3 regions of the Arthrobacter sp. TS-15 genome follow, and region 1 is predicted to be linked to each of the others. Evidence: riboswitches for the same ligand, from Rfam matches in the RefSeq annotation. Region 1 holds a riboswitch; each other region holds the start of a gene.
What was found. Region 1 has a riboswitch for S-adenosylmethionine ahead of EU811_RS11820 (aminotransferase class V-fold PLP-dependent enzyme). Riboswitches for the same ligand answer to the same signal wherever they lie in the genome.

Region 1 (3,269 bases):
TCCACCACGTAGTCCCAACCCAATCCGTCGCGCTTGAGCCCTTGGATGCCTGCGAGCAGCCTGGAAGCGTCCTCCAACCGGGAGCCGACGCCGAAGCTGGCACGCAGAGAGCCTGAGGGGAGCCCCAGGCGCTTGAGGAGCGGGTGGGCGCAGAAGCGGCCGTCCCGCAGGCCCACGCCGTGCTCTGCTGCCAGGTAGGCGGCCACCAATCCGGCGTCGAATCCTTCGACGGAGAAATTGACCACACCGATGGTGTCCAAGGAGTCTGTGAAGATCTTGTGCACGGTCACGCCGTCGATGGCTTCCAGGCCTTCCACCAAGTAGGAGCGGATGGCGGTTTCATGGGCGTGCCACTCGTCCTGGTCCAACCCGGCCAGCACCTGGGTGGCACGGGCGAGGGTTGCGGCACCCAGAACATTGGGCGAGCCGCCCTCGTGCCGCGCAGGGCCTGCTGCCCAGCTAACGGAGTCCAATCGGGCTTCACGGACTGCGCCGCCACCGGCCAGGTGCGGAGTGCCGGCGTCGAGCCAGTCGGGACGGCCCACCACAACGCCGGCACCGAAGGGGGCGTAGAGCTTGTGTCCGGAGAAGACCACGTAGTCCACGTCTGCCTCGGTGATGTTGATCCGACGGTGCGGTGCGAGTTGGGCGGCATCCACCACAATCCGTGCACCGTACTGGTGGGCCAGGGAAGCAAGCTCTGCGATGGGTAGGATCTCACCGGTGACGTTGGAGGCTCCGGTTACCGCAAGCAGGCTAACACCGCCTTGAGCCAGCTCCCCGCGGAGTTTGTCCAGGGTCTCGGCCAAGGTTGGTGCCGCTACGACGCTGCGGTGCGGGACGCCCTGCCACGGAAGCAGGTTGGCGTGGTGTTCGATATCCAGGTACAGGACCTCACCTGCGGGCTTGCCGTTGATCAGCGGAAGGCAGCCGGCCAGCAGGTTCAAGGAGTCCGTGGTGTTCCGGGTGAAGATGACAGAATCATCTGCCCGCCCGCCAACGAATTCGCGGACGATGTTCCGTGAATTTTCGTACACCGACGTGCTGATCTGGGAGGCGTAGCCCGCACCGCGGTGGACACTCGCATAGTAGGGAAGGACTTCGTTGAGGTAGGCCGAGACGATGGTCAACGCCGGAGCCGATGCCCCGTAGTCGAGGTTTGCGTAGCGAACGTGTCCGCCCTGAATCAGGGGCGCTTGCAACTCGGCGCCGGTAACAGCGGCCAGCGGCCGTGCAGCGGCAGCTGTCTCTGCTGTGGTTTCTGCGGCGAAGGACGGAATGATGTTTGAGTCGAACGTGACAGTGCTCATAGGACCTCACTCAAGAGGGACCCCCATAGGGAATCCGCGCTTGCCGCATCCGTTCCGGACCGGCCGGGTCGTCACCCGGGGCACCCCACCGCGAATGGAGGGTTGCCGGCCAGCTAACCGGGGTTTAGCGCTGGCACTCGTGACCTGTAAAAAGGCTAAAGCACGTCCGGGGGCCCTTCCAAAGCCGCTGCCGATTGTTAAGCCCTTTGTTACGTCGGAGCCAAAATGCCCGCTTCGTCGAATAAAAAACGGCGGAGACCCCCAAAAGGGGGATGCCGCCGTCGAATATTCCGTTCCTGCTGGTTTGCAGGAGGACTAGAGAAGATCGTCCAAGCCGGGGTTGAGCCGCTTGAGGACCTCGGAGTGAAGGATCGAGTTGGTGGCCAGCGCATTGCCGCCGAAGGGACCGTCTTCGCCTTCCAGGGAGGTGAAACGGCCACCGGCCTCAGTGACGATGGGGACGAGTGCTGCCATGTCATAAAGGTTCAGCTCAGGCTCGCAGGCGATGTCCACTGCGCCCTCGGCCACGAGACAGTACGACCAGAAGTCACCATAGGCGCGCGTGCGCCAAACATCTTCGGTGAGGTCCAGGAACTCGTCAAGATTGCCGCGTTCCTTCCAGCCCGAGAGGCTGGAGTAGGACATGGAGGCGTCAGCCAAACTGGAGACGTTGGAAACTTTGAGGCGCGTGGCCGAGGCGAGGGACCGGCCCATGTAGGCGCCCATGTCCTTGGCGGCCCACCAGCGTTTCCCTAATGCCGGGGCGCTCACAACGCCCACCACAGGTTCGCCGTCGTCCACGAGGGCAATCAACGTTGCCCACACCGGAACACCCCGGACGAAGTTCTTGGTTCCGTCGATGGGGTCGATGATCCAACGGCGCGAGCCGTGGCCGCTGCTGCCGAACTCCTCGCCCAGGACCGCATCACGTGGGCGCGAGCGGGACAGCTGGCCGCGGATAGCTTCCTCAGCGGCCTTGTCAGCGTCAGTGACCGGCGTGAGGTCGGGCTTGGTTTCGATCTTGAGGTCCAGTGCCTTGAAGCGATCCATGGTCTGGGCATCGACTGAATCAGCGAGGACGTGGGCCAGGCGCAGGTCATCGTTGTACGTGGAAACGGGATGGGTCATGCCACCAAACTATCCTGAATCGTTCGCCTCATTGGGGACGTGAAGCCGGTAACGATCAGTTGACGGTGCCCAGTTCCTTGGTCTCTTTCGCCTCGAGTCTTGGGTCTGCACCCAACAGGCGGCGCAGGGAGGCCAACCGTGCTACTCCTGATGGTCCTGCATGGCCATCGTTCACCCATGCATCCAGCCCGCAATTGGTGGCGGTTGCACTGTGCTTGCAGCCGCGGTCGCAGGTTTCAGTGCCGGGCTCAAGGTCCGGGAACGAATGGAGGATCCGGTCCGGGTCCACATGCGCCAGGCCGAAGGAGCGGATGCCGGGCGTATCGATAATCCAGCTGCCGGACGGGGCGTCGTCCAGCTTCAGCGCCAAGGCCGAGGATGAGGTGTGCCGGCCACGGCCCGTCACCGCGTTGACGCCGCCCGTGGCGCGCTCCGCCCCTGTAAGTGCGTTAACCATGGTGGATTTGCCGACACCCGAGTGGCCCAGCATGACGGTGACTTTGCCACCTAGATGTGAGCGGAGCTGGGATACGGCGTCCTTATCCAGCCGGGCTGAGAGTCCATCATCCGAGCGGGCATCAATGCCGCCGGCCTCGGAGTCAGCCGTACGGCTGATAATCACGGGAAAGTCCAAGCTCAGGTAATTGGCAAGGAGCTCCGCCGGATCCTTGACGTCCGCCTTGGTGATCAGCAGCAACGGCTCGATGCCGGCGTCGTATGCTGCAACCAGGGCACGATCAATAAACCCGGTGCGTGGTTCCGGGTTGGCCGCCGCAACAACCACAACAAGCTGATCGGCGTTGGCTACAACTACCCGTTCTATGGGGTCGG
Region 2 (3,269 bases), on a different contig from region 1:
ATGTCACCGCGCTGCTGCTAGGCGTCGGTTCCCTGGCCCTCATTTGGATCCCGCGGCTGCTGAAGTGGAAGGTACCCGGCGTCCTGCTGGCGGTGGTCGGCTCGTGCGTTGCAACGGCTGTTTGGGGCCTGAACGACGACGTCAAGGTCACCGGGGTTTTGCCGCAGGGGCTGCCGATGCCCGCGCTCGGCGGCGTTGGCTGGGCTGACGCTCTGATGCTGCTTCCCGCTGCGGCCGGTATTGCCCTCATGGCTTTCGCAGACACTGGCGTCCTGTCCCAGACATTGGCAGCGAAGGAGGGAAAGAGAGTCTCGGGCAACCGGGAGATGGCGGCGTTGGGGGCAGCCAACGCAGCCACCGGCTTGCTGGGCGGGTTCCCTATATCCGGCAGTACCTCGCGGACGCCCGTGGCTGTGGACGCCGGCGCCAAATCCCAGATGACCGGGGTGGTTGGTGCGGTGCTGGTTCTGGCTTTCATGCTGCTGGCTCCCGGAGTGACCGGGTACCTGCCTTCGGCCACCCTGGCGGCCGTCGTCATCGCTGCGGCAATTGCCTTGGCCGACCCCGCCGGTGTTAGGCGGCTCTTCAGCCTGAGCCGAAGCGAATCCGTGGTCATGCTGGCTGCGTTCCTGGGCGTCCTCACCGTTGGGGTACTGCAGGGAATCGTCGTAGCCATAGCCTTGGCACTTCTGGACTTTGTTCGGCGGGCCTGGGATCCGTACCGGACAGAACTCGGCGCCGAAGAAGGGCTCCCTGGCTATCACGATCTGGAGCGGCACCCCGACGGTGAACGCATCCCCGGACTCCTGATCCTCCGTTTTGATGCACCCCTGTTCTTCGGTAATGGGCAGGTCCTGGCTGCCTTTGTCCGGGAGCAACTGGACGAAGCCCCGGAGGAGGCCGCGGACCCGGTTACCCATGTCATCCTCGCCGCGGAGCCCATCACCGGGATCGACACTACGGCGCTGGATGACCTGGTCACATTGGACGAATGGCTGGCCCGCAAAGGCGTGGATTTAGTGTTCGCCGAACTGAAGGGGCCTGTCAAAGACAAACTACTCCGCCTGGGCACTGCAGCCCGTTTTACGCCCGAGCACTTCTTCCCCACTGTGGGCGCAGCCGTGCGCGCACTGAAAAACGCATAAGGGAAGCACCGCCGATTACGCAACATGACGGCCGGACAACAGCCCGCAAGTGCAGCCCGAGGCCCGCGGATGTTACGTTTTTCTTGAGTAATGAGTACCAGCGCGAAGCCCTGACTTGCTGGTCGGCAACCCTCTCTCCGGCGGGGTGCCTCAGGTGACTACTCGGCGTATCGACAACTCGAACTGCAAGCGTGACTGAGGAGCACCAGCTATGCCTGAACCCACTGAAGAAAAACTTTCCTATCGCCTGATTACTGGCCCGGACACCCGTGATTTCTGCGAGCGGATCCACAGCGCCCTCGCCGAGGGCTATGTGCTCCATGGCAGCCCGGCTGCCACGTTCAACGGCACCGACGTCATCGTTGCCCAAGCAGTGGTGCTGCCCGCCGCGATCGCCAATGCCGATGCCGCCGTTGCCAGTGCCGTTGACCAGCTTGAGAGCGACGACGACGAAGAAGCATTCGAGGGACACGCATGAGCTACGCAGGCGACCTGACCCCGCAGGATGCGTGGGCCAAACTCGAAGAAGGTGCCATCCTGGTGGACGTCCGCACCGAGGGCGAGTGGGCCCACATCGGTATCCCCGACACCAAAGCCACGGAAAACGATCCCCTGTTCATCCAGTGGAACCTCGCCGGCGGCATCCCCAACTCCCGCTTCATCGAGGACTTGCGTCAGCAGGCACCCGAGGACCACGGCGTTGAGTTGGTGTTCCTGTGCCGCTCCGGTCAGCGCTCCATCTCCGCAGCCATCGCCGCCACGCAAGCCGGTTTCACTGCCTACAACGTCTTGGAGGGCTTTGAAGGTGAACCGGACCGCTATGGTGAGCGCACCGTCAACGGTTGGAAGAACCGTGGCCTGCCGACGAATCTGGGGACTGAGTAAGTGACTTTTAATCCCGATGCCGCCGGTTGGAGCCCTGATACCCAGGCTGTTCGCGGTGGCCTTGACCGTACCAACTTCCAGGAAACGTCCGAGCCCGTTTTTCTGAACTCCGGTTTCGTCTACGAATCCGCTGCTGCCGCCGAGCGCGCCTTCACCGGTGAGGACGAACGTTTCGTATACTCCCGCTACGGCAACCCTTCCGTAGCCACGTTCCAGGAGCGGCTGCGCCTGCTCGAAGGAACCGAAGCCTGCTTTGCGACCGCATCAGGTATGTCCGCGGTCTTCACTGCCTTGGGTGCCCTGCTGGCTGCCGGTGACCGCGTGGTTGCCGCCCGTTCTCTGTTCGGTTCCTGCTTTGTGATCCTCAACGAGATCCTGCCACGGTGGGGCGTTCACACGGTCTTCGTAGACGGCCCGGACCTGGAGCAATGGCGCGAAGCCCTTTCCGAACCAACTACCGCGGTCTTCTTCGAATCCCCGTCCAACCCCATGCAGGAGATCGTGGACATCGCTGCGGTCAGCGAACTGGCGCATGCTGCCGGGGCCACCGTAGTGGTGGACAACGTCTTTGCCACGCCCCTGCTGCAACGCTGCGGCGAGCTGGGAGCGGACGTCATTGTTTACTCCGGCACCAAGCACATCGACGGCCAGGGACGCGTCCTTGGCGGCGCGATCCTGGGCACCAAAGAATTCATCGACGGCCCCGTCAAGCAACTCATGCGGCACACCGGCCCTTCACTATCCGCGTTCAACGCCTGGGTTCTAACCAAGGGCTTGGAGACCATCGGACTGCGTGTAAACCACAGCTCGGCATCCGCATTGAAGATCGCAGAGTGGCTCGAGCAGCAACCCGCCATCAGCTGGGTCAAGTACCCGCTGTTGAAGTCTCACCCGCAGTACGAACTTGCGGCGAAACAAATGAAGGCGGGCGGCACCGTCCTGACCTTTGAGCTATCTCCTTCGGCCGGACGATCAGCCAAAGAGGCTGCCTTCGCCTTGCTCGACGGTCTCTCCGTCATTGACATCTCCAACAACCTAGGCGACTCCAAATCCCTCATCACCCACCCTGCCACCACCACCCACCGGGCCATGGGACCGGAGGGGCGGGCGGCGATCGGGCTTTCGGATGGTGTTGTCCGCCTATCCGTAGGCCTTGAAGATGTAAACGATCTCATCCTGGATCTGGAGAAGGCCCTCAAACAGGTCTAACCTTGCTGCCATGAGCGGGAACCACCCCTA
Region 3 (3,269 bases), on a different contig from region 1:
GTGCCGAGAGCGCTGCCAACCGCTTCGCCCTGGCGGAGCTCGCACCCATCTACACCCGGATCGGCAACCCGACGCAGGATGCCGTGGAGCAGCGGATCGCGAGCCTGGAAGGTGGCCTGGGAGCACTCCTGCTTAGCTCAGGACAAGCCGCGGAGACGTTCGCCATCCTGAACATTGCTGAGGCCGGCGACCACATCGTGGCGAGCCCCAGCCTGTACGGCGGCACCTACAACTTGCTTGCACACACTCTGAAGAAATTCGGCATCTCCGTCACCTTCGTGGAGGACCCGGACAAGCTGGATCAGTGGCGTGACGCCGTCCAGCCGAACACCAAGCTGTTCTTCGGCGAGGTTGTCTCCAACCCGCGGCAGGACGTGCTGGACATTGAGGGCATCGCACGCGTCGCCCACGAGGCCGGCGTGCCCCTGATCGTGGACAACACCCTGTCAACGCCGTACCTCATTCGTCCCATCGAGTGGGGCGCTGACATTGTGGTCCACTCGGCAACCAAGTATCTGGGCGGTCACGGTTCCGCAATTGCCGGCGTGATTGTGGACTCCGGCAACTTCGACTTCGGCAAGGACCCGGAACGCTTCCCCGGCTTCAACACCCCGGACCCCAGCTACAACGGGCTGGTTTACGCCAGGGACCTCGGCAAGGACGGTGCGTTGGGTGCCAACCTCTCCTACATCCTCAAGGCCCGCGTCCAGTTGCTTCGTGATCTCGGCTCGGCCGTGTCTCCGTTCAACGCCTTCCTCATTGCCCAAGGGTTGGAGACCTTGAGCCTGCGCGTGGAGCGTCACGTAGCGAACGCCACCAAGGTAGCTGAGTGGCTTGAAAGCCACGACGACGTCGAATCGGTCGCCTACGCGGGCCTGCCATCCAGCCCGTGGTATGACCGTGGCCGGAAGTACGGACCCAAGGGCACGGGGGCAATCGTTGCCTTCAACATCAAGGGTGGCGTGGAAGCGGGCAAGCGTTTTGTGGATGGTCTGGAACTGCACTCGCACGTTGCCAACATAGGTGACGTCCGCTCGCTGGTCATCCACCCGGCGTCGACGACGCACAGTCAGCTGACCGCGGAGCAGCAACTTGTTGCCGGCGTCAACCCGGGCCTGGTGCGCTTGTCCGTCGGTATCGAGCACGTAGATGACATCATCGCGGACCTCGAAGCCGGATTCCGGGCTGCCAAGGGCGCCTGACGCCCACGGCCCAACGCACCAGACCGACTGCCGCCCGCGCCGACGAAAATTCGCCGGGCGGCAGTGGCGGGTGCTCGTAGGCGAACGAAATGACCTTTGACCGTCACACTGTTGTCACATTCTTCGCCAGAACCCCCCTGTGTTTCCTAGACTCTTCGTATTAGGTCATGAGTGCCAGCACACAGCCCCGGCTTGCTGGCCGGCAACCCTCCTCCGCGGTGGGGTGCCCCGGGTGAAGACCTGGCCTGTTCGCACGCAAGGCGACGGGCAAGCGCGAGGTTAAGGTGTCAAAGGAATGACCATTACTGCTACAGCCCTTCCAAAATCCGGAGAAGAAGACGGAACCGTCAAGTACGCCGGCATCGGCCCACTGGAACTTGAAGCCGGCGGATTCCTCCCCGACGTCGTACTCGCCTATGAGACCTGGGGGCAGCTGAACGCGGATGCCTCCAACGCGGTGCTCATCCAGCACGCACTCACCGGCAGTACGCACGTAGCCCGCGGAGCCACGGACGAGGAAGGATGGTGGGAGCAACTCGTTGGTCCGGGTGCCACCATCGACACCAACAAGTTCTTTGTCATCTCCATCAACATCGTGGGCGGCTGTTACGGCAGCACCGGTCCATCATCCGAAGCCCCGGACGGACGCCCGTGGGGCTCGCGATTCCCGCTGGTCACCCTGCGCGACAGCACAGAGGCAGAGTCGCGCCTCGCCGATACCCTGGGAATCGACGCCTGGCACGCCGTATTGGGCGGATCCATGGGCGGCGCACGCGCCCTTGAGTGGGCTGTGACATACCCCCATCGGGTCAAACGCTGCGCAGTCATCGCCGTAGGCGCCTACAGCACGGCCGAGCAGATTGCTTTTGCCCAGGCACAAACCCTGGCCATCAGGCAGGACCCGAATTTCAACAACGGCGACTACTACGGTGGCCCCGCGCCTGAGCACGGTTTGGCTTTGGCCCGGCGCATCGCCCACATCACCTACCGCTCGGCACTGGAGCTGGACGTCCGCTTTGGCCGGCAAGCCCAGCACCAGGAGACTCCGCTCGCCGCCGCAGCATTGGGCGACCGGGGTCGGTATCAGGTGGAAAGCTACCTGGACCACCAAGGAACCAAACTGGTCCGCCGCTTTGACGCCAACAGCTACATCGCCATCACCGAGGCACTGATGTCCCACGACGTCACCAGGGGGCGCGGATCGTTGGAAGCGGCGCTTTCGGGTGCCACGGCGGAGTTCTTCGTGGCGGCTGTGGACAGTGACAGGCTCTACTTCCCGGCCCAGTCCCGGGAACTGGCCGCTGCGCTCCCTGGCGAGGTGCCGGTCCACGTCATTGAAGCGCCGATCGGCCATGATGGCTTCCTCACCGAAATCGGCCAGCTCTCAGCCCAGCTCCGCGAAGCGTTTTTCGCCTAAACGCTGGTGTGCTGACCCTGCTTAAACGGCAAGGAACGTCCGATGCCAGGCAGTTCAGCCATTCATGATCTCGCCGCGCTGCCGCATGTAATCCTCCATGGCGATCTCGCCGTTGCTGAATTTTGTATCCAGCTCGGCCAGCTTGCGAGCCCGGTATCCTTGCGGCTCGGACCCGCTCGTCGAGGCGAACGGGGTGGGGGATGACGGGTTCGACGGCGACACGGACTGCGGCGCGTCATCCACAGGGCGGATGACGGTGGGCTCGGACGGGTAGCCCGGGTAGCCCGGTGAAGGGTACCTTTGCGCCGGGTAGCCCTGTCCCGGGTAATCCTGCTGCTGGTAATTCTGCGGCGGATACCCCGGTCCCGGCAGGTTCTGCGGCGGGTACCCCGGGCCGCGGAAGGTGTCGTTCTGGATCCGGCGCGCCCGGGAGCGGTTGTACATGCGGATTCCGAGGGGAATCAGCCACGAGCAGACGATGATCCAGAAGATCAGATTGTTCACAGTGCAGGCCTCCTAGGTCTTAACCCAGCTTAGTCCTGCCACCTGGACGCGGCCCGTCTCCCGGAACAAGCCCCGGCTATTTCACACCAGCTTGGTCTCCATGCCCAGGAACCGGCCGTAACGATCCGCCTCGGCCTGCAAGGCGT

Region 2: another riboswitch for S-adenosylmethionine. It lies ahead of EU811_RS06970 (DUF1737 domain-containing protein); the one in region 1 lies ahead of EU811_RS11820 (aminotransferase class V-fold PLP-dependent enzyme).
Region 3: another riboswitch for S-adenosylmethionine. It lies ahead of metX (homoserine O-acetyltransferase MetX); the one in region 1 lies ahead of EU811_RS11820 (aminotransferase class V-fold PLP-dependent enzyme).

Annotation. Positions count from the first base shown of each region.
Region 1 is NZ_SDXQ01000029.1:344,682-347,950, forward strand. Features, by position in the region: gene EU811_RS11820 (aminotransferase class V-fold PLP-dependent enzyme) at 1-1,310, opposite strand, end outside; SAM riboswitch class IV at 1,342-1,455, opposite strand; gene hisN (histidinol-phosphatase) at 1,626-2,438, opposite strand; gene rsgA (ribosome small subunit-dependent GTPase A) at 2,494-3,269, opposite strand, start outside.
Region 2 is NZ_SDXQ01000017.1:96,843-100,111, reverse strand. Features, by position in the region: gene EU811_RS06975 (SulP family inorganic anion transporter) at 1-1,145, shown strand, start outside; SAM riboswitch class IV at 1,232-1,343, shown strand; gene EU811_RS06970 (DUF1737 domain-containing protein) at 1,357-1,623, shown strand; gene EU811_RS06965 (rhodanese-like domain-containing protein) at 1,620-2,030, shown strand; gene EU811_RS06960 (O-succinylhomoserine sulfhydrylase) at 2,031-3,239, shown strand; gene EU811_RS06955 (hypothetical protein) at 3,250-3,269, shown strand, end outside.
Region 3 is NZ_SDXQ01000044.1:48,837-52,105, reverse strand. Features, by position in the region: gene EU811_RS18315 (bifunctional o-acetylhomoserine/o-acetylserine sulfhydrylase) at 1-1,202, shown strand, start outside; SAM riboswitch class IV at 1,366-1,482, shown strand; gene metX (homoserine O-acetyltransferase MetX) at 1,498-2,619, shown strand; gene EU811_RS18305 (hypothetical protein) at 2,674-3,123, opposite strand; gene EU811_RS18300 (winged helix DNA-binding domain-containing protein) at 3,205-3,269, opposite strand, start outside.